2 linked regions of the Youhaiella tibetensis genome follow. The protein of the gene in region 1 binds, or shares a complex with, the protein of each later gene. Links are inferred from orthologs where the notes say so. Each region holds a gene or a part of one and is shown on either strand. Other genes may lie near its edges.

Evidence for each region.
Region 2: the proteins of ccmB (region 1) and ccmE are in contact, whole or in part, in a solved structure (PDB 8CE8), measured with the Escherichia coli proteins. The link is inferred for Youhaiella tibetensis from one-to-one orthologs.

What each region holds. Positions count from the first base shown.
Region 1 is NZ_CP041690.1:4,036,962-4,051,549, reverse strand. The notes cover bases 4,113-6,993. They hold ccmB (heme exporter protein CcmB), read left to right. Parts: upstream 4,113-5,166; coding sequence 5,167-5,820; downstream 5,821-6,993. Other genes in these bases: FNA67_RS19835 (DsbE family thiol:disulfide interchange protein), read left to right, coding at 6,764-6,993; ccmD (heme exporter protein CcmD), read left to right, coding at 6,600-6,767; ccmC (heme ABC transporter permease CcmC), read left to right, coding at 5,832-6,599; ccmA (heme ABC exporter ATP-binding protein CcmA), read left to right, coding at 4,538-5,170; acnA (aconitate hydratase AcnA), read right to left, coding at 4,113-4,349. Outside these bases: FNA67_RS19875 (GNAT family N-acetyltransferase), read right to left, coding at 1-46; FNA67_RS19870 (DUF2794 domain-containing protein), read right to left, coding at 91-483; FNA67_RS19865 (DUF1223 domain-containing protein), read right to left, coding at 809-1,534; more of acnA, read right to left, coding at 1,674-4,112; more of FNA67_RS19835, read left to right, coding at 6,994-7,306; FNA67_RS19830 (hypothetical protein), read left to right, coding at 7,373-7,747; FNA67_RS19825 (septation protein A), read right to left, coding at 7,805-8,416; signal recognition particle-docking protein FtsY, read right to left, coding at 8,418-9,833; tRNA (N(6)-L-threonylcarbamoyladenosine(37)-C(2))-methylthiotransferase MtaB, read right to left, coding at 9,830-11,095; dapF (diaminopimelate epimerase), read right to left, coding at 11,092-11,931; FNA67_RS19805 (GNAT family N-acetyltransferase), read left to right, coding at 12,174-13,352; FNA67_RS19800 (cupin-like domain-containing protein), read left to right, coding at 13,361-14,305; FNA67_RS19795 (GNAT family N-acetyltransferase), read right to left, coding at 14,515-14,588. UniProt on the Escherichia coli protein: Required for the export of heme to the periplasm for the biogenesis of c-type cytochromes.
Region 2 is NZ_CP041690.1:1,349,067-1,363,541, forward strand. The notes cover bases 5,659-8,426. They hold ccmE (cytochrome c maturation protein CcmE), read left to right. Parts: upstream 5,659-6,692; coding sequence 6,693-7,160; downstream 7,161-8,426. Other genes in these bases: ccmI (c-type cytochrome biogenesis protein CcmI), read left to right, coding at 5,659-6,682; FNA67_RS06660 (heme lyase CcmF/NrfE family subunit), read left to right, coding at 7,163-8,426. Also shown: FNA67_RS06625 (sensor histidine kinase), read left to right, coding at 1-705; FNA67_RS06630 (hypothetical protein), read left to right, coding at 758-1,228; FNA67_RS06635 (hypothetical protein), read left to right, coding at 1,365-2,525; FNA67_RS06640 (FAD-dependent oxidoreductase), read right to left, coding at 2,522-4,501; FNA67_RS06645 (FAD-binding oxidoreductase/lyase), read right to left, coding at 4,498-5,475; more of ccmI, read left to right, coding at 5,597-5,658; more of FNA67_RS06660, read left to right, coding at 8,427-9,142; FNA67_RS06665 (cytochrome c-type biogenesis protein), read left to right, coding at 9,139-9,600; FNA67_RS06670 (Do family serine endopeptidase), read left to right, coding at 9,818-11,305; FNA67_RS06675 (response regulator transcription factor), read left to right, coding at 11,398-12,069; FNA67_RS06680 (sensor histidine kinase), read left to right, coding at 12,062-13,477; FNA67_RS06685 (bifunctional [glutamine synthetase] adenylyltransferase/[glutamine synthetase]-adenylyl-L-tyrosine phosphorylase), read left to right, coding at 13,530-14,475. UniProt on the Escherichia coli protein: Heme chaperone required for the biogenesis of c-type cytochromes. Transiently binds heme delivered by CcmC and transfers the heme to apo-cytochromes in a process facilitated by CcmF and CcmH.

The sequences.
Region 1 (14,588 bases):
CGGCCTGGCAGAGCTCGCGGATGGAGGCGGTGAGCACCACGCTCATCGCGGGGATGTCCGCGGCGGTTGCCGCCCTTACGGTGGGCGCCGTCACGTCACGACCGCGAAATGCGGTTCGAGCACGTTGAGGACCAGCCGCAGGTCATGGCCGCGCTTGAGGATGCGGCCCTGCTGGTTGATTACAAGGTACTGACCCTGGCGATTGCGCAGCTTGGGCTGCTTCTCGATGGAATAGAGAGGGCGCTCGGAATTGCGGGCGAAGGCGGAAAACACCGCACGCTCGCGCAGGAAATCCATGGCGTAGTCGCGCCACTCGCCCTTGGCGACCTTGCGGCCGTAGACGGCCAGGATGAGGCTCAATTCGGTGCGGTCGAAAGCTACGTAGGGCGCCGGACGGTTGGGAGCATGGGGCGAGGGGTGCTCGTTGACATGCACGAGGCTCAATCCCTTGGGTGCACCCTGCTGCCCTTCGGCCAACTGCATACTCCCATCGTCGGCTACGTCATCGATCCGTCATGATCGCGTTGTTTGCCGGCGGAAGCAAGCGCCTGCTGTACACCGGTTTCCATCCTGTGTCCGATATAGCGGATTATGTCTCGCTCTACGCGAAATTACCCAATTTCGAACACAATGTGTCCGCGCTGGCGCCCGAAAGCGTCGGCATAACATCGTCATTGCCTCCAGTGGCCGGTGTCCGGGCTGACCGAGCCCCCAAACCACGATGCCCAGACACCGGCCGCCCCTAAAGACCAGTCAGACTGATTTCCTCCCGCCTTGCCCAGGCGGGAGTTTTGTTATTGGGGCTCCACTATTGCTGAAATGCCGCAGCGCCCAGAATATTTCCGGGCAGGCCCCCGGCTTCCTCCTGCACGATGATGACCGCGCCGTTACTGTCGCCGGTCATGACTTCGGAGAGCGGCAGCTTGAGATGGGCGCCGGCGCCCGGTTCCCACATGCCGATCGCCTGCCGGGAGGTCACGACGTTGGTGTAGGTCACATGCTTGCCTTCGTTCTCGCCGCGCTCGATGGCGACATCGGCGCGATCGAGATAGGTCACGAGCCAGACCACTGCATCGGCAAGGCCGGCCTGTCCCTCGATGTCGATGGCGAGCATGCCGTCCGAGGTGTTGAGCGCGACGGGCAGGGTCAGCTTGGTGGAGCGTACGACGCCGTCGATTTCCTGCTGGCGCGAGCCGACCACGCCCTTGACGCCGTTGACGACCATTTGCGGGGTATAGATGCGGTTGCTGCCCCAGCGGGTCGCGTAGTCCTTCTGCCGGGCGGTATTGGCCTTGGCACCGAACGTGTCGGGCCAGCCGATATAGTCCCAATAGTCCACGTGGTATGAAAGCGCGATGACATCGGGGCGCTGGGCGAGCTTGGTGAGCAGGGCGTCCGCCGGCGGACAAGAGGCGCAGCCCTGGGAGGTGAAGAGCTCGAGAACCGCCTTGGGCTGGACGCGCACTTCGAGCGCGTCGGCGGGAAGCGCGAGAAGCAAACCGAGGAATGTGCCCAGGAGCGGTCTGAAAATCATGGGCAAAGTTCTAGGCACGGATTTTTCTGACTGCCAGTCAAATCGGTGAGAGGCAGGACGTCGACCTCTACACGTTGCCGGGAGGCCGCGCCGGGGTCCCCGAGAGGCGGAGGTTTTCCGCCCCTCGGAGGGATCGAAATCAGGCCGCGACGAGGTTGCGCAGCACGTAGTGCAGGATGCCGCCGTTATTGTAGTAGTCGAGCTCGTTCTCGGTATCGATGCGGCAGCGGGTCTTCACCTCCGAGATGCGGCCATCCGAGTGGACGATCTTGACGACGACGTCCGAACGCGGCGTGAGGGTGGTGAGGCCCTCGATGGTCACGGTTTCGGTGCCGTTAAGGCCAAGCGTCTGCCAGCTTTCGCCATCGGCGAACTGGAGCGGCAGCACACCCATGCCGATGAGGTTGGAGCGGTGGATGCGCTCGAAGCTCTGCGCCACGACGGCGCGAACGCCCAGCAGGCGGGTGCCCTTGGCCGCCCAGTCGCGCGAGGAGCCGGTGCCGTATTCCTTGCCGGCGAAGATCACCAGCGGCGTCTCGGACTTCTCGTAGGCCATGGCGGCGTCGTAGATCGGCATCTGCTGGCCGTTCGGCCCCAGGGTGAAGCCGCCTTCCACGCCCGGCACCATCTGGTTCTTGATGCGAATGTTGGCGAAGGTGCCGCGCATCATGACTTCGTGGTTGCCGCGACGGGCGCCATAGGAGTTGAAGTCCTTGGGCGCGACCTGGTGCTCGGTGAGGTAGATGCCGGCGGGGGTCGAGGGCTTGAACGAACCGGCCGGGGAAATGTGGTCGGTGGTGATCGAATCGAGGAAGAGACCGAGGACGCGGGCATCCTTGATGTCGGTGACCGGCGCCGGGGTCATCTTGAGATCGTCGAAATAGGGCGGGTTCTGCACATAGGTCGAGGACGAGTTCCAGCCATAGGTCTCGCCGCCATCGATGGTGATGCCCTGCCAATGCTCGTCGCCCTTGAAGACGTCCGAATAGCGCTTGGTGAACATCTGCGGCGTGACGTTGGCGCGCACGATGTCGGCAATTTCCTTGTTGGTCGGCCAGATGTCCTTGAGATAGACGGGCTGTCCATCCTTGCCCGTGCCGATCGCGTCCTTGGTGATGTCGATCTTGAGCGAGCCGGCCAGCGCATAGGCGACGACCAGCGGTGGGGAGGCGAGGAAGTTCGCCTTGACGTCGGGGTTCACGCGCCCTTCGAAGTTACGGTTGCCCGAGAGCACCGAGGCTGCGACGAGGTCGCCGGCCTGCACGGCCTTGGAAATGGCCGGCGGCAGCGGGCCGGAATTGCCGATGCAGGTGGTGCAGCCATAGCCGACGAGGTTGAAGCCGATGGCGTCGAGATCGGCCTGCAGGCCCGAGGCGGTGAGGTAGTCGGTGACCACCTGCGAGCCGGGGGCCAGCGAGGTTTTGACCCACGGCTTGGAATTGAGGCCGAGCTCGCGCGCTTTGCGGGCGACGAGGCCGGCGGCGACCAGCACCGAAGGGTTGGAGGTATTGGTGCACGAGGTAATGGCGGCGATGACGACGTCGCCGTGACCGATGGAGAAATCCTCGCCGTCCACGGCGACCTTGGGATCATCGGTCTTGGCGAAATCCTTGACCAGCGAAGCGGCGAACTTGTCCTTGGCCTCGGCGAGGACGAGACGGTCCTGCGGGCGCTTGGGGCCGGAGATCGAGGGCACGACCGTCGAAAGGTCGAGCTCGAGCGTGTCGGTGAAGACCGGATCGGGCGAGGCGGTCTCGCGGAACATGCCCTGGGCCTTCGAATAGGCTTCCACGAGCGCGACGCGGTCGGCGGTGCGGCCGGAGGTGGTGAGGTAGGAAAGGGTGTCGGTATCGACCGGGAAGAAGCCGCAGGTGGCGCCGTATTCGGGAGCCATGTTGGCGATGGTCGCCTGGTCCTCGAGGGAGAGGTGGTCAAGGCCCGGGCCGTAGAACTCGACGAACTTGCCGACGACGCCCTTCTTGCGGAGCATCTCGGTGACGGTGAGCACGAGGTCCGTGGCGGTGATGCCTTCGTTGATCTTGCCGGTGAGCTTGAAGCCGATGACTTCCGGGATCAGCATGGTGATGGGCTGGCCGAGCATGGCGGCCTCGGCCTCGATGCCGCCCACGCCCCAGCCCAGGACCGAGAGGCCGTTGACCATGGTGGTGTGGCTGTCGGTGCCCACGAGCGTATCGGGGTAGGCGACGGTCTCGCCGTTCTCGTCCTTGGTCCAGACGGTCTGGGCCAGGTATTCCAGGTTCACTTGGTGGCAGATGCCGGTGCCGGGGGGCACGACGCGGAAATTGTCGAACGCCTGCTGGCCCCAGCGCAGGAACTCGTAGCGCTCGCCATTACGCTCATATTCGAGCTCGACGTTCTGGTTGAAGGCGAGCGGGGTGCCGAAGCTGTCGACCATCACCGAGTGGTCGATGACGAGGTCGACGGGGACGAGCGGATTGATCTTCTGGGGATCGGCGCCGAGCTTGGCGGTGGCGTCGCGCATGGCGGCGAGGTCGACCACGGCGGGGACGCCGGTGAAGTCCTGCATCAGCACGCGCGCGGGGCGGTAGGAGATTTCGTGCTCGGAAGTCTTTTCCGTCAGCCAGGTCACAAAGGCCTTGATGTCTTCCTTGGTGACCGTGCGCCCGTCTTCGAAGCGCAGCAGGTTTTCAAGGACGACCTTGAGCGAATGAGGGAGCTTGGAAACCCCGGGCAGGCCGTTCTTCTCGGCTTCGGGAATCGAGAAGTAGGTATAGGTCTTCCCTCCGACCGTGAGCGTCGTCTTTGAATTGAAGCTGTTGAGGGATTGAGTCACGGGAGACCGCCTTCGCTTTGGGTTGGCCGCTCCACCCCGAAAAGGCCTGCGACAATAGGACCCAGAAGGGGTCCCTCGGACCAGTTGGGGCGTCTCGGAGATTGGAACCAGTCCAATCTAGAGGGGCTTATAGTCAAATCATTTCCAGCTTGCCAGTGCCTCTATGAGTTCAATAGGACATGAAAGCCATGTCCCTAACGAACTCTTTGCCCGCCCGCACGCTGAGCGTAACCGGCCTTGCCCTGCGGCGCGGGGAGCGGCTGCTGTTCGCGGACGTGGGTTTTGCCGTGGCACCGGGCGAGATCCTGCTGCTTCGCGGCCCCAACGGCGCGGGCAAGACCAGCCTGATGAAGTGCCTGGCGGGGTTCCTGCGTCCCGATGCGGGGAGCGTGGTTTTTTCCGGACAGGATGGCGAGGAGCGCTGGGAAGAGGACGTGCATTTCCTGGGGCACCTCTCGGCGGTCAAGGGCCGGCTCAAGGTCGCCGAAAATCTCGAGGCCTGGGCCGCGCTCAATGGCGGGGAGGGTGACGTCATGGCCGCGTTGCGCCGGGTCGGGCTGGCATCCATCGCCGGTCTCGATGCGGGTTATCTTTCGGCCGGGCAGACGCGACGGCTGGCGCTGGCGCGGCTGCTGGTGTCGCCGCGCCCCATCTGGCTGCTGGACGAGCCGACTTCTGCACTCGACAAGGACGGTGACCGGCTGGTGGGCGAGTTGATCGACGCACATCTGGCGGCGGGGGGGCTGGCGGTTGCCGCCACCCATCTTGAACTCAGGATCGCCGACGGCACGCGCGTACGGACCCTGGAGCTGGGCGCGTGAAGGGTTTCCTGGCCATCATCGGGCGCGACCTAAAGCTGGCGACCCGCATCGGGGGCGACGCGCTCACGCTCGTCCTGTTCTTCGTCATGGTCGGCGCGATCGTGCCGTTCGCCATCGGGCCGGACAAGGCGATGCTGGCCAAGCTCGCCCCCGGCCTCACCTGGATCGCGGCATTTCTCTCGTTGCTGCTAGGGCTCGACCGGCTTTTCCGCAACGACGCCGAAGACGGCTCGCTCCAGCTCTTCCGCTTCTCGCGTACGCCGCTCGAAGCCATCGTTGCCGCAAAAGTGATTGCGCATTGGCTGCTGACGGCGCTGCCTCTGATCGCGGCAACCCCCGTCCTGGCGGTTCTGCTCAACATGGACATGGAGAGCTGGCTCCGTACGGTGCTCTCGCTGCTGCTCGGCACGCCTGGGCTCGTGGCGCTCGGCGCCATGGGCGCAGCAGTCACGGTGTCCTTGCCGCGTGGCGGGCTCATAGCGCCCGTGCTGATCCTGCCGCTCGCCATACCACTCCTGATCTTCGGCAGCTCGGCCATTTCGGGACAGCAGTCCGGCGCCGCGATGCTGTTTCTTGCGGCAATAAGCCTCGTGCTTCTGGCCATCGCTCCCTTCGCCGGAGCGCTTGCACTGCGCGTGAGCGAGGAATAGACAACCTCTCCATGACCTTGGATGTAGCTCCCAAACCCAATTGGTTCGCGCGGATCGCCAATCCCAGCCAGTTCCTCGGCTGGTCGCGTCCGCTGCTGTGGCCGCTGACGATCCTGACGGCGATCCTCTTCGCCGCCGGCCTTTATTTCGCGTTCCTCGATTCCCCGCCCGACTACCAGATGGGGAATACGGTGCGGATCATGTACATCCACGTACCCAATGCGTGGTTGAGCCAGTTCGTCTACGGCGTGATGGCGGTCTCGGCGCTCGGCAGCCTGATCTGGCGCCACCCGATGGCCGACGTCTCGATGAAGGCTGCCGCGCCGCTGGGGGCGGTTTTTACGGCCTTGGCGCTCTATACCGGTTCGCTTTGGGGCCGCCCGACCTGGGGCACGTTTTGGGAGTGGGACGGGCGCATGACCTCCACGCTCGTGCTGCTGCTCATCTACCTGGGCCTCATCGCACTCTGGCGCGCCTTCGAGGACCAGTTGCGCGCCGGGCGCGTGGTGGCGGTCTTCACCCTCATCGGTGCGATCAATATCCCGATCGTCAAGTTTTCGGTCGACTGGTGGCAGACCCTGCACCAGCCCTCGAGCGTCATCACGCCCGACGGGCCGCGCATGCCGGGCTCGATCCTCACCCCGTTGCTGGTGATGATGGGCGCGTTCACGCTGCTGTTCATCACGCTCCAGATCAAATCCATGCATACCGAAATCCGCCGCCGGCGCCTTGCCACGCTCGAGCGGCAGCGGGCGGCAGCGGCCGAAGGAGCCAAGTAAATGGATCTTGGACCCCACGCCGTCTTCATCATCTGGGCTTATGTCGGGGTGACCGCGGCGGTCGTCGCGCTCATCGCCTGGATCGTGCTTTCGGGCCGCCGCGTCGAGAAGCGCATCGCAGAGCTTGAGGCGCAGGGCGTCCGGCGCCGCGCGGAGAAGACTACTTGACCCGTATCGCCCTGCTCGCGCTGCCGCTGATCGCGCTCGTGGCGCTGGTTGCCGTGTTCGCGACCAGCCTCAACCGCGACCCGAGCCTTGTCCAGTCGGTCCTCATCAACAAGCCAGCGCCGCAGTTCACCCTGGCGGCCGTCGATGGCGTGGGCGTCCCCGGTTTCGATACCGAGGCGCTCAAGGGCGAGGTGACGGTGGTCAACGTTTTCGCCTCCTGGTGCATTCCGTGCCGCGCCGAGCATCCGGTGCTGACCCAGCTCAAGGCGGCCACGGGCGTGCGCCTGTTCGGCATCAACCAGAAGGACGCGCCCGAGAACGCGGCGGCGTTCCTCAAGGACCTGGGCAATCCCTATGACCGCATCGGTGCCGACCGGGACAATCGCGTTTCGATCGACTGGGGCGTCTATGGCGTGCCCGAGACGTTCATCGTGGACAAGAACGGGGTCATCACTTTCAAGCATGTGGGCCCGATGTCGCCGGAAACGCTGACGCGCGAGATCATCCCGGCCATCGAGAAGGCGTCGTCCCAGAGCTGAGGGGAACAATCGCCGCGCCAAGTCCGTTACCTCGCCGAGACCAATCGGCAACCACAGGAGGAACGGATGGAAGGACTTCCGCAAGGCATTCATGTCGGGATGCGTGTTTTCGACAATCACCACCGCCATATCGGGGTGGTCGACGACTTCAAATACAGCGACGAGGACCCCAGCCGTCCCGGGCCGGAAACGGCCGGTATCAACCCGGGCGACATGAAGGGCCGGGATTCGATCATCAACAATCTCGCCGAGGCATTCCACCCTAACGAGCTGCCCGAAGAAATCCGCGAGCGGCTGCTCAACGAAGGCTATGTGCGGCTCGATGCGGATGGACTGTTCGCGGCGGACCGCTACATCCTGCCCGAGCAGATCGCCTCGGTCGGCGATGACGAGATCACGCTGACGGTGGACAGCAAGGACGAGCTGATCAAGCGCGTCTGACCCTGGTTCGCCGGCAAAAAGAAAAGCCCCGGTACCTGCGCCCGGGGCTTTTTTTCGTCACTGGGCCGGGCTGGGCTCTTCTTCCGGCTCGAGGGCGTATTTCTGCAGCAGCGGCAGCTGGAACATGGTGAAGACCACGGTGATCGGCATCACCGCCCATACCTTGAAGGCCACCCAGAGATCGGTGGAGAAATTGCGCCAGATCAGCTCGTTGAGGATGGCGAGCGCCAGGAAGAACAGGCCCCAGCGCAGCGTCATTACCGTCCAGCCCTCCGGCTTGAGCTTATAGACTTCGCCAAAGACGTATTTGAGCAGCGACTGCTTGAACAGCAGCCCGCCCAGCAGCACGACCGCAAAGAGCGTGTCGACGATGGTCGGCTTCATCTTGATAAAGGTGTCGTCCTTGAGCCAGAGCGTCAGTCCGCCGAAAATGACCACGACGACGCCGGTCACCAGCGGCATGATCGCAACCTTGCGCAGGATGAGCCAGGAGAGCGCGAGCGACGCCACCATGGCGCCCATGAACCAGCCGGTTGCCGTGAAGATATCGGCGCGCGCGTTGGCCACGAAGAACACCACCAGGGGGCCGAGCTCGAGGGCGAGCTTGATCAACTGGGGGCGCAGCTCCTCCCAGTTGGCTTCCTGGGGCTTGGTATTCTCGCTCGTCATATTATTGTTCCTTGCCGGCGATGGCCGCGGCGAAATCGGAAGCCTGGAACGGCTGGAGATCGTCCACGCCCTCGCCCACGCCGATGAAATGCACGGGCAAGCCAAAGCGCCGCGCAATGGCGACAAGAATGCCCCCGCGTGCGGTGCCGTCAAGCTTGGTCATGACCAGACCCGTGACACCGGCACGTTTGCCGAAGATTTCGACCTGATTAAGGGCGTTCTGGCCGGTAGTGGCGTCGAGCGTGAGCAAAACCGCGTGAGGAGCGGTCGGGTCGACCTTCCGGATGACGCGGATGATCTTTTCGAGTTCGCTCATCAACTCGTCGCGGTTTTGCAGGCGCCCCGCCGTATCGATGATGAGAACGTCCTTGCCCTCGGCCCGGGCGCGGGTCACCGCGTCGAAGGCGAGGCCCGAGGCATCCGAGCCTGCCGGCTTGGCGACCACCGGCGCACCGGTGCGGCGGCCCCAGATCTCGAGCTGCTCGATGGCGGCGGCGCGGAAGGTGTCGCCTGCGGCCAGCATGACGGTGCGGCCCTCGGCGGCGAATTTCTGGGCGAGCTTGCCGATGGTAGTGGTCTTGCCTGAGCCGTTGACCCCGACCATGAGGATGACGAAAGGCTTATGGGCCGTGTCGATCACCAGCGGGCGTGCCACCGGGGTCAGCGCCTTGCCGACTTCATCGGAAAGGACCGCACGCACGTCCTCGCCGGAAATGTCGCGGTTGAAGCGGTCGCGGCGCAGCGTCTCGACGATGGCACTGGTGGTGTCCATGCCCAGGTCGGCCTGAAGCAGCACGTCCTCGAGTTCATCGAGGGTCGCGGCATCGAGCTTGCGCTTGGTGAAGACGGAGGTGATGCCGCCCGTAATCTGGTCGGAGGAGCGCTTGAGCCCGGAGGCCAGGCGCTGGAACCAGCCCTGCTTGGGCGCCGGCGCTTCGGCGGACGGGGTGGCAGCGGATTCCTCGGCCGCTTCCTGGACGTCCTCGACATAATCGAGGGTGGTCTCGGGCGGGCCGGGGGGGTAGCTGGCGTCGTCGACCGGTTCACGCCGGTGCTCCGGCTCGGGTTCGGCTGGAGCCGGCGGAACGCCCTCGGCGATCTCTTCGGGAGTCGGAGGCGCCTCGTGGGCAGGCGTCTCGACCTCGGCGGGGGGCGGAGGCGGAGCCTCTTCAGGCGGGGCCGGCGGCTCGGGCGCAGGTTCGGGCGGCACTGCCTCGGCCGCAATCCGGTCGATCTCGGCCTGGGTCTCTTCGGCGGCGCGGCGCTCCTTGAATGCCTCGAGCTCCTCGGTCGAGGTCGCGACCTCGTGGGTGGCGCGCTTGAGCGCCTCCTCGGTTTCTGCGTCGGCCTGCGGTTGCTGCTGGTTGCCGCGTCCGAAAAGACGGCCGAAGAAGCCGGGTTTCTTGCCCTCGCTCATGCTGCGGACCTCACGGCTTCCCCGACGAGGCCATCGGCGGAGACCCTGGTGATCCGGACCGGGACAATCTGGCCGGGTTCGGTGCCGGGCACGGCGACGGGCATGAACTGCTCGGTGCGCCCCAACCCCTCGCGCTCGACGAGGACGCTTTCGAGCTTGCCGGCGCGGGAGGCAGCGAGTTTGGCGAACTGCTTGTCACCCTCCGCGCGCAACAGGGCGGCGCGGTCGCGGGCGATGCGCTTGTCCACCTGCGGCATGCGCGCGGCAGGGGTGCCCGGGCGCGGGCTATAGGGGAAGACGTGGAGATAGGTGAGGTCGGCTTCAGAAACGATGCGCAGGGTGTTCTCGAACATCTCGTCGGTCTCGGTGGGGAAGCCGGCGATGATGTCGGCGCCGAAGACCATGTCGGGGCGCAGCGAGCGCAGCTTTTCCACGATATGGAGCGCGTCGGCGCGCAGGTGGCGGCGCTTCATGCGCTTGAGGATCATGTCGTCGCCCGACTGGAGCGAGAGATGGAGGTGCGGCATCAGGCGCCGGTCCGATGCTATGGCATCATAGAGCGCGTCGTCCGCCTCGATGGAATCGATCGAGGAAATCCTGAGGCGCGGCAGGTCCGGGACGTGGCGCAGGATCGACTGCACCAGTTTGCCGAGCGTGGGCGTGCCCGGAAGGTCGGGGCCATAGGAGGTGATGTCGACCCCGGTCAGCACGATCTCGCCATAGCCGTTCTGGACGAGCCGCTTGAGCTGGTCGACGACCAGGCCCATCGGTACCGAGCGCGAAGGACCGCGGCCAAAGGGGATGATGCAGAAGGTGCAGCGGTGGTCGCACCCGTTCTGGACCTGCACGAAGGCGCGGGCGCGCCCATCCATGCCCTCGATGAGGTGCCCGGCGGTCTCGCGGACACTCATGATGTCGTTGACCTGCACCTTGTCGTTGAGCTGGAGCCCGAAGACCATGGGCTTGTAGCTTTCGGCCTTCATCTTGTCGGCATTGCCGATGACGAGGTCGACTTCGGCCATGTCGCCGAAGGAACGCGCCTCGGTCTGGGCGGCGCAGCCGGTGACGATGATCTTGGCGTCGGGATTGTCCCGGCGGGCCTTGCGCACGGCCTGCTTGGCCTGGCGCACCGCTTCGGACGTGACCGCGCAGGTATTGATGATGATGGCGTCGGAAAGCCCGGCCTTTTCTGCCTCGGCCTTCATGACCTCGGATTCATAGGCGTTGAGGCGGCAGCCGAAGGTGAGGGTCTCGATGCTCATGCGGCCCGGTCCGGGGAGAGATCAGCGGGCAGGGTGCCTTCCCATTCGAGCGTCCAGGGGCCGGTCATGAGAATATGGTCGTCAGCGCGCCATTCGATCTCGAGCGGACCGCCGGGCAGCTGGATGCCGACACGCCGGTCGGTGAGGCCCTTGCGGGCGGCCGCGACGCCGACCGCGCAGGCGGCGGTGCCGCAGGCGAGCGTCAGCCCGGCGCCGCGCTCCCAGACGCGCACCTTGATGCAATCGGGCGCCAGCACCTGGGCCAGCGAGATATTGGCGCGCTCGGGGAAGATCGGGTGGTTCTCGAGCAGCGGGCCGAAGCGGCCGAGGTCGTAGTTGTCCGGGTCGTCCTTCACCCAGAAGATCGCGTGCGGATTGCCGACATTGACGACGGACGGGGTGTGCAGCACCGGGGCGTCGATGGGACCGATCTGGAGTTCGATTCCCGTAGTATCGGCGAATTCCTCGGCCAGGGGGATCTGGTTCCAGTCGAAGCGGGGCTTGCCCATGTCGACGGTGATGAGCTCCTCGCCGGCGTTGAAGATCTCGAGCAGGCCGCCATCGGTCTCGATGGTCATCCGGTCCTTGCCGGTGGCGCGGTTGAGGAAATGGGCGACGCAGCGCGTGCCGTTGCCGCAGGCCCCGGCGACCGAGCCGTCATTGTTGTAAATCTTGACATAGGCCTCGGTGCCGTCGGCGCGCGGCGGGTAGACGACCATCATCTGCTCGAAGGCGGTGCGTTCGCCGGCGGCGACGGTGCGCGCAAGCTCACCGGTCATGGTGGAGGCGCCATCGCGCATGTCCACGACCAGGATCTCATTGCCCAGCCCGTTCATCTTTAAAAACGGAGTGCCGCTCACTTTGGCCTCATTGAATTGGGTTGAGCCTCTATATGGCGGAAACATCGCGCAATTGCCAGTCTTGGCACCGGCATGGGTGGCGTGCAGATGGCGCGGGGACTTAGCCGCAGCTTAACCAGTTCACGAGGCAAACGAGCGAACCGGACCACGAACAGGTAAGGTGCGCCAATGGTTTGGGTTCCAGCAAATTTCCCCGGCATCGGCGAAGGGGCGGTATCGTGAGTACCGGGATCGCCGAGCATCTGGTGGTGACGGCGTCGGCCGGCGCGGGTGGCGCTGCGCCGCTTTCGCGCCTCGAGACTGTGTCCGCCGCCGAATGGCGGAACCTGGCGGACAATGCTGCCGAGCCCAATCCCTTCTTCGATCCGGACTATTGCCAGCCGGCCTTCGCATTTGCGGCGAAGGGTGGCGGGGCACAGGTGATCGCCGTGCGGGCCGAGGGCCGCTTGCTGGCCCTGCTGCCGGTGGTCCGGGCGCGTCGCGCCTTGCGCCTTCCCCTGCCGGTACTGTTGGCGCGGCAACCCTATGCGCCCCTTACCGCGCCGCTGCTCTCGGCTGATGACCCCATAGGCGCCGCCGAGGCCCTGCTCGATCGGGCGGCGGCGAGCGGGGCGCGCGTGCTCTCGCTCCCGGTCATGCCTTTGGATGGCGCGGCGGGGCAGGCCCTGGCGGCCGCGATGGCCAAGCGCGGGGTGGCACCGGTTCATCTTGAAATACACGAGCGCGCGGTGCTCGATGCGGGCGTCGATGCCGAAACCTATCTCCGCGGCGGCATGGGCGCCAAGAAGCTCAAGGAGCTGCGGCGCCAGCGCCATCGGCTGGACGAGGAAGGCGTGGTGCACTTCGCGTCGGCGCAGACCCGCGAAGATGTCGCGGCAGCGCTGGAGCGCTTCCTCTTGCTCGAAGCCTCCGGCTGGAAAGGTCGCGACGGAACCGGGCTGGGCCAGGATGAGGGCGACCGCGCCTTCGTTCAGGCCATGGCCGGCAACCTTTCGGCGCGCGACGCCCTCGAAGTTCTCGAATTGACGCTGGACGGACGAGTGATCGCCTCCGGGCTCGTGCTGCGCCAGGGCGGCTCGGCGTTCTTCTTCAAGATCGCCTATGACGAAACGCTTTCGCGCTATTCGCCGGGGGTGCAACTGACGGTCGAACTGACCCGCCGGCTTAGCGAAGACCCGGCGATCGCCTTTGCCGATTCCACGGCCGATGCAGGGCACCCGATGATCGACCATGTGTGGCGCGAACGCATCCGGGTGGCGGACATGGTCATTCCTCTGCGGGCCGGCGATCCGGTGGCGGCAACAGTGATCGAAATCCTGCGGCTTCGCCGCACCCTGCGCGAAGGCGCCAAGCGCCTGAGAAATTTCTTTAAGTCTTTCAAGGAGAAACGCCTGTGAACAAGGTCATGACCGCCGAGGTCCTGAGCGCGGACGACTCCGCGTTCGCCAATCTCTTTCCGCTAAAGCCCTTCCGGATCCGCCACGGCTTCGTCGACGATCCACGCCTGACGCTTCCCGCCATCCTCGATCTGGTCAAACACCTGCCGCGCGACCGGATCGAATATAATTCGGGCAAGGCCGCGGTGAGCCAGGACCCCTCCAGCACGCCGCTGGTCGACCTTTCGCCCGAGGATGTGGTGCAGAAGATCGAGACGGCGGGCGCCTGGATGGTGCTAAAGCGCGTCGAAGCGCACCCCGCCTATAGGGCGCTCCTCGAAGAGGCGCTGATGTCGGTGGCACGGGCGCAGGGGCATCGCAGCCTCGCCGAGGCCGGCTTTACCGATATCCAGGGCTTCCTTTTCGTGTCCTCGCCAGGCTCGACTACACCCTTCCACCTCGACAGCGAAGACAACTTCTTCATTCAGGTGCACGGCGAAAAGTTCTTCAACGTCTACGACAACGAGGATCGTTCGATCGCCTCGGAAGATCAGATCGAGCACGCGATCACCAAACACCGTAACCTCAAGTTCGAGGAGAGCTTCGAGGCGCGCGGCATGCACAACCGGCTGCTGCCGGGCGAAGGCGTCTTCGTGCCCTATATCTGGCCGCACTGGGTGCGCACGTCCGATACCTATTCGATCTCGGTGGCGATCACCTGGAAGACCGCGGAGGTGAAGCGCCGCAACGATCTTTACGTGGCCAATTCCATGCTGCGCGACCGCGGCTTCCCGCAGAAGGCGCCGGGCACCTCGCCAGGCTGGGACGCGGTCAAGCTCGGCGCGTTCCGCGTGATGGCGGGGATCGCCGCTCCGTTGCGCAAGAGCGAGTCCCTGCGCAAGGTGATCCGATCGCTGGTACTGGGCAAGGACGCGAACTACTACTATCAGGACAAGAAGAAGACTGGGATGTGAGGGCGCTCCTAAGGGGCGCAGCTTCTTCGAACTGGCGAACACAAAGTTTCCCTCACCCCCGCAACCTTCGCGGACAAAGACCCAGGGCCTATTGCATCACGCCACCTGAGTGGAGAAGTCCACGCTCGGGGTAGGGGAAGTGCGGTGGTTGGGGGGAACCACGCGGTGAATCGAGAACGCAGCGGGCGGCCAACTGGCCGCCTTTTTCGTTAGCGTTTGCGAAGGTTGTGCAGCGTCTTGCGGATAGACTGGGCGAGACCCCAGAGCCGGGGGTTCTGCTTGA
Region 2 (14,475 bases), 2.7 Mb from region 1 along the record:
CTGGCCGACGAGGTCAACCAGCTCCTCAATTCCAACGCCCAGATCATCGAGCGCGCCCGCAACCAGGTGGGCAATCTGGCCCACGGCCTCAAGACCCCGCTGGCCGTGCTGCGCAACGAAGCCGCGGCCGCGCCCAAGGACGGGCTCTCGCGCATCGTGCTTTCCGAATCCGACAAGATGACCCAGCTCGTTTCGGCCTATCTCGACCGGGCCCGGCTGGCGGCCCGCACGGCCATTGTGGGCAAGAAGGCCGACGCGGCCATTCTCGTCTCCCGACTGGCGCGCGTGATGCAGAAGCTTCACCCCGACCGGACCATCGATTTCCGCCGCCCCGACGCTTCGCTCCCCTGGTTCAGGGGCGACGAGGGGGACCTCGAGGAGATGGCGGGCAACCTGCTCGACAACGCCTGCAAATGGGCCAGCGATCAGGTGCGCGTGAGCCTGGTGACCGACCGGCGCGAGGCTACCCCCATGCTGGTGGTACGCATCGAGGACGACGGCAAGGGCCTGACCGAGGAAGAGGCGAGCAAAGTGTTGCGCCGCGGTGTCCGTCTGGACGAAAAGACGCCGGGAAGCGGTTTGGGTTTAGATATCGTTAAGGAATTGGTTGACGTCTACGGTGGTTCGCTGCAATTGGGGCGATCCGACCTCGGCGGGCTCAAGGCGGAGCTGCGGCTCCCCGCCGCGCGCCCCGGACGGAACTGATCGGACTTCCGCCGCATTGCGGCACTGAAACCTGCGGTACAACGGGACTAATATGCAAAAGCTCACTCGCGCTCTTCCGCTCCTCGGTCTGCTTGCTCTGGCCGGCTGCTCCAGCACTGGCCCCGTGAGCCAGCCCGTGGCTACGGCCGCCGCCCCGGTGGCGACGGCGCCGATCCTTTCCGGCCCGAGCCCGGCCCAGCAGGTCGCCGCCGCCCAGACCGCCACCATGGTGGACGCCTATGTCGACCCGGCGGTCCTGCCCCTGATGAGCCCGAAGGAAAAGGCCGACGCCTCGAGCGCCCAGTTCTACGCCCTGCAGTTCGGCCGCCCCGGCGCCCCGCGCACCTGGAGCGGTTCGGGTTCGAGCGGTTCGATCACCGTGGGCCCCTATGTGCGGGTCAACAACCTCGATTGCCGCGACTTCACCAACACGGTCACCGTCGCCGGCAAGCCCTACGTCCGCAAGGGCACCGCCTGTCGCGAAGTCAACGGCACCTGGTCGGTCGCTTCCACCGCCGGCTGACGCGACCGGGCATTGGAGATTTTCTTTACGATCGCGGGGTAGGTTAGGGGCAAGTTCCTCAACCACCCCACGACCAATGCCACAAGCCAGCACGCAATCTACCCATGATGCGCCGGCACACGATGCCAAGTCCGCCGTGAGAGCGCAGGGCAAACCCGCGCCTTTCTTCGGCCTTCTCGACCCCATCATCGTCGAAGATCCGGCCGAGTTCCTCTTCGATGGGGCGCTGCCGCGCGAGCATGCCGACCATATCTGGACGTGGATGGTGCGCGACGTGGCGCCCGACATGCTGATGCCCGATGGCGTGCTGATCGACGCGACCGCATTCGAGCCCATAATGCCCGCCTTCATGGCCCGCCTGCGCGATGTGCTGGACATGGCCAAGGACGGCAACGAGGACGGGCGCCGCCTGCGCATGCAGATCGGCGGCGAGGAAAGCTACGAGCGCCTGCCGGTTGCGCTCAGCGCCCTGCGCCAGCGCGCCCTGCTCGAAAAGGCCAAGGCCTTCGGCCGCGCCACCAATGCCACAGCCGATGAGGCCGCACTCATGGCCGCTCTCCAGGCCATGCCGCTCCAGGACCACGGCGCCACAGCGCTGCTGATGCAGGCGGCCGTGGGGCAGATGGCCAATCCCAACAAGCTTATGGCCGCCGTCGTCCGCATCGCCGGGGCGCCCTCCGAGGCCGCCGTGACGCGTGCCGGTTTCGGTCCGCTGATCGACGCGCTGCTCGCGCACGCGCAGAACCAGCTCTTCTATCTTTCGCCGATGGGCGCCTTCGCCGACATCGACCTGACCTGCCGCGCCCTCGATCGCTTCCACAAGCTCGTGCGCGCCATCAACGGCTATGTCGAGATCAACCGCTCGGGCCGCTGGGCCCAGGTGCTCGCGGGGCTGACCAAGGCCGTGTCCGGCCGCATCGAGCCCAAGCTGCGCGAAATCATGCCCGACCTCAACCTGGCCATGCGCCGCCGCGAAAGCGGGGATCGGGTCGATTCGGACCGCATGCTCTCGGCCATCAGCGGCATCTACCTGCTGGCCACGGTGCGCGAATGCCGCGACTCGCTGGCCCTCAACGCAGCGTTCGAGCAGACCTGGAACCAGGTCGGCCAGGCGCTCGAGGTCCACATCAACCGCAACCTCGATGCCATCAAGGCCAATCCGGCCGACGCCGTCGCCGGCGAGCGGCTCGAGGCGGGCATCAAGATGGCCGAACTGCGCTTCAACCGGGAATATGCCGACGTGCTGCGTCGCGCCCGCGAGGCAGCGGTGCGCCGGACCCCGACCAGCGGCGCCTAGAGCTTTTCGACCAGCCTCACCGAGACCTGCCGACTCGTGTCGCGCAGCACCAGGCGCCTGTCGGCCTCGCCATCGGCGACCAATGCGATGGCGCCCGACTGGCCCTCGGCCGACGGACCCAGGATCACGCCGCACGCGCTCAGCGGATCGGCCGCATCGGTATTGCGGTAAAGAAGGTTGCCCGCTTCGAAATGCCGGGGCTCGTCGCTGGCGACGCGCCACACGGCCTGCTCGGGTCCGAAGCGCTCATTGAGATAGTGCGGATAAGGCGTCTCGCGTTCGCGTGTCGGCGGCGCATCCGCCTGCGGCAGCGGCGCAGGGTCGATGCAGCGCTCGGCGGCGACCGCGCTTGCCTCCGAGACGGGAATGAGCCCCAGCGCAATGTCGGCCGCCAGATCGCCAAGGCTGAGGGCATGGGCGGATTCGGAAAGCGTCGGCGCCCGCCGGTTGCGGCTGAGAAGGCTCAGACGCAAGGGGCGCTCGATCCGCGGCCGCTCGGCAAGGCTCGCGCCGTCATCGAGATAGGCGGCGACTTCGTCCTCGGCGCGGGCCGGAACAACGCTCGCGGGCGCATCGGGCGATTCGTAGATCGGGTCGATCTCGATGTCGAAGACCGGGACCGCGGAGCGCCCGAAAAGCGTCGCGACGGCGGCGATGCCGCTCTGCGCGCAACCCGAGAGGCTCCGGTAGCCGGCGACGGATCCTGCAATGGCCATGCCGTCGATCTGGCCATCTGCGCCGAGCATGGCGGTATCGCCACGCCAACGCGCCTTGCCGCCCGCCGAAAGCCAGAGATTGAGAGCCGGCTGCCACCCGCCCGACACCACGAACTGGTCGGCGATCACGGCCGGTTCGGGCCGGGCATAGTTTTCCATCTCGAGCGAGAGGTGGATTTCCAGCCCGCCATGCCTGTGCGCCCCGACACTCTGCGGCACCAGCCCCGACGACAGCGGAATGCCATAGGCCTTGCTGAACTCGATGAAGCGCGACTGGGGCCGCAGGCGCGTGTCGCTCATCTTGGCAACCGCTACCTCGCTGTCGAGCGCCAACATGGCGAGGCGATAGGCGGGATTGGTCGCGGTATTGAGCGCGAGGCGCCGACCTGGCCGGATGCCGAATCGGTCGGCCCTGTCGAAGGCCTCGAGGAGCCCGACGACGCCGGGGAGACGGTTGCCCGAAAACACCGGCAGGCGGTCGAGCGCTCCGGTCGCCAGGATGATGCGGGAGCTCGAAATGGCGAGCCGGCGCGGCGTCAGTCCGCCCTCGCTGCTCTGGACCTGGTGGGCGTGGACGACCGGACGCGAGACGGCCAGCGCCTCGGTCATGGTAAGGACAGTGACATTGGCAAGGTGCGCCAGCGCCTTGGCGAGACGCCCGATGACGACATCGGGCGCTTCCTCATCCTCGACCGAGCCGAAGAGTCGGGCCGACCCGCCCAGGTTCTGGCGTCGCTCGATGAGGATCACGCTGCTGCCGGATTGCCCGGCGGCCACCGCCGCCGACATGCCCGCCACGCCGCCCCCGACGATAACGAGATCGGCCTCCATCTCCGAGACCGGCGAAGCATCCCGCCAGGGGACGGTGCGCGTCGCCGGATCGTCGAACCTGATGCCGAGGCTGGGGTCGTTGCGGGGCAGAAGGCCGAGGAACCCGCGCCTCGGATGCCCGCTGACCGTGCGGAACTCGAGCCCGTCACGGGCCGGAGTTCTTTGCATCGGAAGGGCCCGTGACGGATCGGCGGCCAGGGCAGCCGGAGCAATGGCCGGCGCGAACCGTTCACTCAGGGCAATGGCATGGCCCTGGTGGGTGCCGGCAGTATCGATGCCCGAAGCCAGCAAGGCGCTTAGTACGGTGTCGCCCGCAAATCCATTGACCACGCGTCCATCCAGGGTGAAGCGCAGCGGCGCGCCCCTGTCGATCTGGGTCCCGGCAAGCGGGGCGGCATCGGATTGCACGCGGTTCGGCTGACCCTTCATGAGGCCGCCTCCGCAACCAGCGAGCGATCCGCCAGGGGCGAACGCGCGTCGATCCACGCCGCCTCCTGCGTGGTCGCGGCTCCAGCCAGGAACCGGGCTAACGCGGGGGCGAGAAACGCCCCGGTCATCCCGAGCCCGGCAATGGTGAAGACATTGGCTTCCGAGAGCCCGAGCATCGGCGCGCCATCAGAAGTGGCTGCCGCCAGGAACCGCGCTTGGCCGGCCAGCCGGGCCCTTTCGCCCAGCGCGGCTCCCGCCATGCCGTTGGCGTTGGTACCTCCGCCCCGGACAAGAGCCGAGACGCCGCCGCCCGTGAGCTGGCGCATGGCAAGGCCACGGTCGATGAAGGACATCACGGGGGCCGGCAATGCCGGCAGGGGTTCGGTCATGAGCGTCAGCGACGGCTGCGGTTGCAGCAGGCGCGAGCCCCGGGCGAGGGCGGCCTCGTCGTCAGCGAGCACCGTGAACTCTGCCGTAGCATCTGCCACGTCGAGGCGGCGCACCCCCACCGATTCCAGCCACGGGATAAGCGCGGCTTCGAGGAACGGGCGGTTGATCAGCACGGCATCGCGGAAGCGGTTGGCGACGGCGCCGCCGGGCAGCGCGGACGATGCGGGCTCCGGCTCAACGGCGTGCCCGAAGCCGAGCGCGACATGGCGGACGTGTCCCAGCGCGTCGCGTCCGGCAGCGGTTTCGGCGACGACCAGGGGATCGATGCGGTCATAGGCCAGCTTACCGGCGACGCGCGCCAGGAGGCGCACCGTTTCGGGCACTGTCGCAGCGAGCAAGGCCCAGGTTTCGGGGCGGGTGAGGGGGGCAGCCGAAAGATCGAGCCCGGTCGGCAGCCGGAAGGCGGCGTGCGACTGGGCCACGAGGCACACCTTGCGCTGGTGCCGCGCCGCCAGCAACCCGGCCAGCAGCAGGGCCAGCGGGCTCGACCCGACTATCGCAAAATCGAAAGCGTCTGCCCCCATAAGTGCCTAGCTTCTCGACGCTGCGGCAAACAGTCCACAACACGGATACGTGTTCGCGTGCATTTTTTGTCGAAATCGCCCTATAGATGCCACCGTCGCCGACCGAGACGAACCTGCGCTGATGCTATTCTGGATACTCGCCATCACGATCACCGCCATTGCGTGCGCCGCACTTTACTATGCGGCTGCCGGCCGAACGGTCAACGCGACCGTGGCTGCACAAGGCGATGCTACCGATGAGCATTACCGGCTGCAACTGGCTGAAATCAATGCCGATATCGCTTCGGGCCGTCTGGGAGACGCCGAAGGCACCGCCGCCAAGGCCGAACTCGCGCGCGAACTGATTCGCCTGCAGGGCGAGGATGGTGGCAAGAAAGCGGGCGCATCCGGCCCCGTGCTGCTGCCGCTGGCAGTGCTGGGCGTGGCCGTCATCGCCTTCGGCAGCTACGCCATGATCGGCAATCCGAGCCTGCCCAGCCAGCCGCTGGCATCGCGCGAAAAGCCGCTCGAAGAGACCATCAACGTCGATGACGCCGTCAAGCGCATCGAGGCGCAACTGGCCGAGACTCCCGACGATGTGCGCGGCTGGACCGTCCTGGCCCCGGTCTACATGCAGATGGGCCGTTTCGAAGACGCCGTCAAAGCGCTGCGCAAGGTCAACGAACTGGCCCCGCCCACGGCCGACAGCCAGACCGACCTCGCCGAAGCGCTGCTCATGATCAGCAAGGGCGACATGACGGGCGAGCCGCTGGCCCTGCTCGAAAACGCCGCCAGGCTCGACCCCAAGCACGTGCGCTCCCACTTCTACCTGGCGGGCTATGCGACCCAGACCGGCGACTATGCCGGCGCCGTGGAACAGTGGAACGCACTGATCAACTCGGCCGCCGGGACCGAGCCCTGGATCGCCACCGCCAAGGAAGGGCTGGCTGCCGCCCAGCGCGGGCTCGAGGGCAAGCCGATCGAGGGGCCGGCGCAACAGGATTCGGTGTCCGACGAGACCATCAAGTCGATGGTCGAGGGGCTCTCGACCCGGCTGATGCGGGATGGCGGTACCCTGGAAGAATGGACACGCCTGGTGCGCTCGCGGCTGGTGCTCGGCGATACCGCCGGAGCGCAGGCCGCCTATGACGCCGCCAAGGCGGCCTACCCGGATGCCGGCCAGCGGTCCGAGCTTGACGCGACCGCTGCGCAAGGAGGACTAAAGTAAAAACATGGCCATGACCCGCAAACAGAAGCGCATCTCGATCATTGGCGGCCTTGCCGTGGTGCTGGGCCTGGCAACGACGCTCGTGCTCGTGGCGCTGCGCGACCAGATCGTCTTTTTCTATACGCCGACCGAAATGCACGAAAAGGCAGTGGCGGCCGGAACGCCCGTACGCCTGGGCGGTTTGGTCAAGGTCGGTACCTGGCACAAGAACGGACAGGACAACGACTTCGTGGTGACGGACGGCAAGAGCGAGATGACGGTAAGCTATGTCGGCATCCTCCCCGACCTCTTCCGGGAAGGGCAGGGCGTGGTTGCCGAAGGCAGCATCGGCACCAACGGCGCCTTCACCGCCTCCAACATCATGGCCAAGCACGACGAAAACTACATTCCCAAGGGCATCGTCGATGAACTCAAGGCTCGCGGCGAATGGAAGCCTGACGATCCGGCCGGATCGCTCAAGGCACTGAGCGGAGGCTGATCTTGTCTATCGAACTCGGCCATTTCGCCCAGATCCTCGCTTTCGCCATCGCCTGCGTCTCGACCGTCATGGGCTATGCCTACTGGCGCAACGAGGGGCGGGTGACGACGTTCCTGCGCCAGGCTGCGATCCTGCAGTTCCTGCTGATCGCGGCGAGCTTTGCCGCGCTGATCCAGGCCTTCGTCACCTCGGATTTCTCGCTGCTGCTGGCCTACAACAATTCGCACTCGCTCCAGCCGCTGCTCTACAAGGTCACCAGCGTCTGGGGGAACCATGAGGGCTCGATCGTCCTCTGGATCCTGATCCTCGTCGCCTTCGGGGCGGCGGTCGCCATGTTCGGTCGCAAGCTCCCAAAGGACCTGCTCAACCTGGTGCTGGCCACCCAAAGCCTCCTGGTTGCCGCCTTCACCGGCTTTGCGCTCTTCACCTCCAATGCCTTTGCCCGGCTGGACCCGGCGCCGTTCGAGGGCAAGGATCTCAACCCGATCCTCCAGGACTTCGGCCTCGCGGTGCATCCGCCGCTCCTCTACACGGGCTATGTGGGCTTCTCGATCTGCTTCTCCTTCGCCATCGCGGCACTGATCTCGGGCCGCATCGACGCTGCCTGGGCCCGCTGGGTGCGCCCGTGGACGATGCTTTCATGGACGTTCCTCACCCTCGGCATCGCCATGGGCTCCTATTGGGCCTATTACGAACTGGGCTGGGGCGGCTGGTGGTTCTGGGATCCGGTCGAAAATGCCAGCTTCATGCCCTGGCTTGCCGGCACCGCGCTCCTGCACTCGGCGCTGGTGATGGAGAAGCGCAATGCGCTCAAGGTCTGGACGATCTTCCTGTCCATCATCACCTTCTCCTTCTCGCTGCTCGGCACTTTCCTCGTGCGTTCGGGCGTGCTCACCTCGGTGCACTCCTTTGCTTCCGATCCGACGCGGGGCCTCGTGATCCTCGCCATCCTCGCCGCTTTCATCGGCGGCGCCTTCACACTCTTTGCGATGCGCGCCTCGTCCCTGCGGCAGGGCGGCCTCTTCGCTCCGATCTCCAAGGAAGGGGCGCTGGTGCTCAACAACCTCTTCCTGGCGACGGGTCTGGGGGCGGTGCTGGTGGGAACGCTTTATCCGCTGGTGCTCGATGCGCTTACGGGCCGTACTATCTCGGTGGGCGCCCCGTTCTTCGATCTCACCTTCGGCACCCTGATGGTACCGCTGCTCATCCTCGTGCCGTTCGGGCCTTTCCTGGCCTGGAAGCGCGGCGATCTCGTCGCGGTGACGCAGCGCCTGGCCGGTGCCGCCGTGCTGGCGCTGGTCGCCGCCATCGCGCTCTTCACGGCCACCGGCGCCCATGTGTCGCTGGCCCCGCTCGGGCTGCTGCTGGGCTTCTGGGTGATGTTCGGCGCCATCGCCGAACTCGTCGACCGCTCCAAGCTCGGCCGCATTCCGCTCGCAGAGAGCTGGCGCCGCCTCAAGGGCCTGCCGCGCACCGCCTTTTCGACCGCCCTCGGCCATTTCGGCCTCGGCGTGACGGTCATCGGCATCGTGGTGACGACCGCCTGGCAGAGCGAACTCATCACCACCGTCGGTACCGGCGAGACGGTGACGCTCAACGGCTACCAGGTCCAGCTCGTCAAGCTCGACGAGGATGTGCCGGGCCCGAACTACACGGCCGACCATGGCGAGTTCGTCATCACCGCGCCCAATGGCGGCAAGCGCGACGCGGTTGCCGAGCGCCGCACCTACATCGCCAGCGGGCAGCCGACCACCGAGGCGTCGATCCAGACCTACGGGTTCTCCCAGCTCTACCTGCAACTGGGTGAAGACGAGGCGGCCGGCCGTCACGTGCTGCGTGTCTGGTTCAAGCCCTATGTGACGCTGATCTGGCTGGGCGCACTGCTGATGTCAGGTGCCGGGTTCCTGTCGCTGAGCGACCGGCGCCTGCGGGTCGGGGTGCCCAAGCCGCGCCGCACCCCCGCGCTCGAGGCGGCCCAATGAGGCGCTTCTTCGTCGCCCTGGCGATCGTCTTCGCGATGGGAAGCGCCGCCATGGCGCTCAACCCGAGCGAAATCCTCAGCGATCCGGTGCTCGAGGCGCGGGCGCGCGACATTTCGGCGGGCCTGCGCTGCCTCGTCTGCCAGAATCAATCCATCGAGGACAGCGACGCCGACCTCGCGCACGACCTGCGCGTGATCGTGCGCGAACGGCTGGTGGCCGGCGATACCGACGAGCAGGTACGCGACTACGTCGTCGCGCGCTACGGCGAGTTCGTGCTGTTGCAGCCGGTCCTGGGGCTGCACACGCTCGTCTTATGGATTGCCGCACCCTTACTGCTCATTGCCGGGATCATTGCCGTGGTCGTAGGGATTCGCCGGCGGCGCGCCCCGATGCCGGCTGCCCTGACCGCCGAGGAGCAGGCTGCCCTCGACCGGCTCGAAGAACGCCAGGAACATTGAGCGCCGTCAGGGCGTTATAGAAGGTTCGATGCAAGTCGGCCGGCAGTCGCGGTGGGGCAAAACGGATGGGAATCCGGCCCACCCAAATTCCCGCCGCGAACCTTTCCAATTCCTGCCGCGAGCCTTACCAACTTGTAATCCTAGCGAAACATGCCGGAAATATCGGGTCCTCCATAACGTACGCATTCTGTTGGGGAGCCGTTAGGAGAACATATAAATGCGCTCGACAACCATATCCCGTGCACGCCGCTGGGTCGGGGCTTCCGCCTTGGCCATCATCGTCGGGCTGGGTGGCGTGTCCACGTTCGTGGCCACCAGCCAGACTGCCAATGCCCAGATCTCTGCGCCCACGATTGCCGCTCCGAGCTTTGCCGATCTCGTAGCCGCCGTGAAGCCGGCCGTCGTCTCGATCCAGGTCGAAGGCGAGGAGACGACATCCCAGAACATTCAAGGTGGCCGCAACTTCCAGTTCCAGATTCCGGACCTGCCGGACGATCATCCGCTGAAGCGCTTCTTCGACCAGTTCGGCAACCAGTTCGGCCAGCAGGGCCCGGCGACGCCGCGCAAATACATGGCGGCCGGCTCTGGCTTCGTCATTTCCGCCGACGGCTACATCGTCACCAACAACCACGTGGTCAAGAACGCCGACAAGGTCACGGTGATCTTCGACAACGGCGACGAGATGTCGGCCAAGGTCATCGGGACCGATGAGAAGACCGACGTTGCCGTCGTCAAGGTGGATGGCAAGGACCTGCCGTTCGTCGAATTCGCCGCCGACACTATCCGCGTGGGCGATTGGGTCATCGCCGTGGGTAACCCGTTCGGCCTGGGTGGCACCGTCACCTCCGGTATCGTCTCGGCCCGCGGCCGTGACATCGGTGGCTCGTCCTATGGCGACTTCCTGCAGATCGACGCTGCGGTCAACACCGGCAACTCCGGTGGCCCCGCCTTCGATACTTCGGGCAAGGTCGTCGGCATGAACACTGCCATCTACTCGCCCAATGGCGGCAATGTCGGCATCGCCTTCGCGATTCCCGCTTCCACCATCAAGCCGATCGTCCAGCAGCTCATCGACAAGGGTTCGGTGACCCGTGGCTTCCTCGGTGTCCAGATCCAGGACGTGACCCACGACATCGCCAACAGCGTCGGCCTCAAGAACGCCAAGGGCGCTCTCGTGACCGAGCCGAGCGACGGTGGCCCGGCCCAGAAGGCCGGCATCAACTCGGGCGATATCATCACCGCCGTCGACGGCACCCCGATCGACAACGCCCTGGCGCTCTCGCGCACCATCGCCAACAAGACCCCGGGTACCAAGGTCGAGCTGAGCGTGTGGCGCAACGGCAAGGAAGACAAGGTCAGCGTGACCCTTGATACCCTCAAGGACCAGGCAGCCCCCACCCAGCAGGAGCAGCCCGCCCAGCCGGAAGCTCCCAAGCCTTCCAGCGTCGGCATCACCCTGGTCCCGAATTCGGGCGGTGACGGCATGCTGATCCAGGACATCGATCCGAGCAGCGTGGCGGCCGACAAGGGCTTCACCGTCGGTGACGTGATCCTCGAAGTGGACAACAAGAAGGTCTCCACGGTCGACGAATTCGAGAAGGCCATCCAGGGCGTCAAGGATTCGGGCCGCGGCACTGCCCTCATCAAGGCCAGCCGTGACGGCAATACGCGCTTCATCGGCCTGCCGCTGGATGCAGGTAAGTAACCAATTGCAGATTATGCCGGTCCCGGAGTTCTTCTCTCCGGGGCCGACCCTCCCTATATCGGTCGCATCCCAATCCTGATGGGGCTATGCCCATGAAAATTCTGCTGATTGAAGACGACCGGGAAGCGGCCAGCTATCTCATCCAGGCACTGGACGAAGCCGGGCACGTGACCCATCATGCCACCGATGGCGAAACCGGCTACGCGATGGCCTCGGGCATGGACTACGACGTTCTTGTTGTCGACCGCATGCTGCCGCGCCGCGATGGCCTTTCCATCATCGAGTCGCTTCGCGCCGAAGACGACAAGACACCCGTGCTCATCCTCTCGGCCCTCGGTGAGGTCGACGACCGCGTGACCGGCCTGCGCGCCGGCGGTGACGACTATCTCACCAAGCCCTACGCCTTCACCGAACTGCTGGCCCGCATCGAAGTGCTGGCCCGGCGTTCCAGCCCCTCCGAGGCGGCGACCAGTTTCCAGGTGGGCGATCTCACGCTCGACCGGCTCTCGCGCAAGGTCGAACGCGGCGGCGAAGTTATCCTGCTCCAGCCGCGCGAATTCCGCCTGCTCGAATACCTCATGAAGAATGCCGGCAAGGTCGTGACCCGCACGATGCTGCTGGAAAACGTCTGGGACTACCATTTCGACCCCCAGACCAACGTCATCGACGTGCATATGTCGCGCCTGCGCTCCAAGATAGACAAGGGTCATGCCACCTCCCTGCTGCAGACGATCAGGGGCGCCGGTTACATGATCCGTGACTAACCGTTTCGCCCAACTCTGGCGCACCACCACCGTTCGGCTCACCGCGATTTTCGTCCTGATCTTCGTGGTGTTCTCGGTCCTGCTGCTGGCGGTGATCTCCTACCAGTCCAGCATCCAGATCCAGCGGCAACAGGCCGCCGACATCGATCGCGAAATCCGCCAGATTACCAAGATCGACGAACGGCAGGGCTTCAGGGCCTCCATCATCGCCGTCGAGCGCCTGTCGCGCCAGCCGGGCCCAGGCATCTATTTCATCGGCGATCCGACCGGCCAGCTCATCGTGGGCAACGTCACCACGCTTCCGCCCGAAGTCCTGCTCGAGCCGGGCTCCTATACTTTCAACTACGATCGCCAGCGCCCCGGCGATCCGGACAGCACCGACGCCCCCGAGCCGCCGCCACCCCAGGGCAACGCCATGGTGCGTTCGGTCGTGCTCTCGAGCGGGCTGCATCTGGTGGTCGGACGCGACGTGGTGGAGCGGCGCGGCTTTACCGCGATCATCCTCCAGAGCTTCCTTTACGGCGTCGGCGGCATCGTGCTGCTCTCCATCATCGCCGGCCTCATCAACTCCCGGCGCGTGCTGGCGCGGATCGACTCCATCAACGTCACCGCCAACAAGATCATGTCCGGCAATCTCTCCGAGCGCATCCCGATCACGCAGCGCAACGACGAGTTCGATGGCCTTGCCACGAGCCTCAACGCCATGCTCGACCGCATCGAGCAGCTGATGCAGGGGCTCAAGGAAGTGACCGACAACGTCGCCCACGACCTCAAGACGCCGCTGACCCGCCTGCGCAACCAGGCCGAGTCCGCCCTTCGCGATAGCGCCCACGAGGAGGACCGGCGCAAGGCACTCGAGACGACCATCTCGGAGAGCGACAAGCTCATCCGCACCTTCAACGCGCTCCTTATGATCGCACGGGCCGAAGCAGGGGCACCTTCCGGGGCCTTTGCCGACATCGACGTCAGCGCCATCGCCGCCGATGTGGCCGAGCTCTATGCGCCCGTCGCCGAGGAAGAGGGGATGGAGCTCGTGAGCGAGGTCGCCCCCGGCATCCGCATGCGCGCCAATCGCGAGCTCATCGGCCAGGCGCTGGTCAACCTCGTCGACAACGCCATGAAGTACTACCGCGCCAACGGCGAGGACAGCTCCGGCAAGATCACCGTCACCGCACGCGAGGTCGGCGGGCGCGTTCTCATGGAGGTCGCCGACAACGGACCGGGCATTCCCGCCGCCGACCGCTCGCGCGTGGTCGAACGCTTCGTGCGCCTCGAGCAGAGCCGAACCGAACCCGGGTCGGGTCTCGGCCTGTCGCTCGTCGCCGCCGTCGCCCGCCTGCACAAGGGCGAGTTCCGCCTGGAGGACAACAATCCCGGCGTGCGTGCCGTGATCGACCTGCCGGCCTGAGACGGCTCCGGGCGAGCTTGCCGCCCGCCACCACACCGGCTATCCCATTGCCATGACGATCGCTCTCGCCCCCTTGCCGCCGGTCCCGCACCCCGCCTTCTCCGATTGGCTCAAGAGCCTCGAGCCCGGCGTGCGCGGGTCCATCGAGGCTGCCGCGCCGACGCTGGCGAGCCTTTTCACCGAGGCACCCTATCTGTTCGATCTCGGCCGGTTGCATGCCGGCTGGCTGGCGCGCGTTCTCGTCGGCGATGCCGATGCCGCACTTGCGGGCGTCCTCGGCAATATCCGCGATGCCGGGCGCGCGGCGTCCGAAGAGGAGGAGCTTTCGGCCACCCTGCGGCAGGCCAAGGGGCGCGTGGCGCTACTGGCCGCCGTGGCCGAGGTCGGCGGCGCGTGGTCCACCGAACAATCGACCGCGGCCCTGTCGGCCCTGGCTGACGCGGCTCTCGATGCCTCCCTTGATTTCCTCATGCGCAAGGCCGCCGACAAGGGCGACCTCGTGCCCGGCGTCGAGCCGACCGCCGCGGCCTCCGGGCTCGCTCTCTTTGCGCTGGGCAAGCACGGTGGGCGCGAACTCAACTACTCGTCCGACATCGACATCGTCGCCTTCTTCGACCCCGACAAGGGCGTGCTGGTCGACCCGATGGAAGCCACCAAGTTCTATACCCGCATCGTGCGCGGGCTCGTGGCGCTGATGCAGGATCGCACCGCCCACGGCTACGTCTTCCGCACGGACCTGCGCCTGCGCCCCGACCCCGGCTCGACCCCCGTGGCCATCTCCTTTGATGCCGCCATCGCCTATTACGAGGTGCGCGGGCAGAACTGGGAGCGCGCCGCCTGGATCAAGTCGCGCCCCTGTGCCGGCGACATCGCGGCCGGAGAGAGCTTCCTCAAGGAAATGGCGCCCTATGTCTGGCGCAAGCATCTGGACTTCGCCACCATCGCCGACATCCAGGCCATGAAACGCCAGATCAACATTTCCAAGAATGTTGGCGACG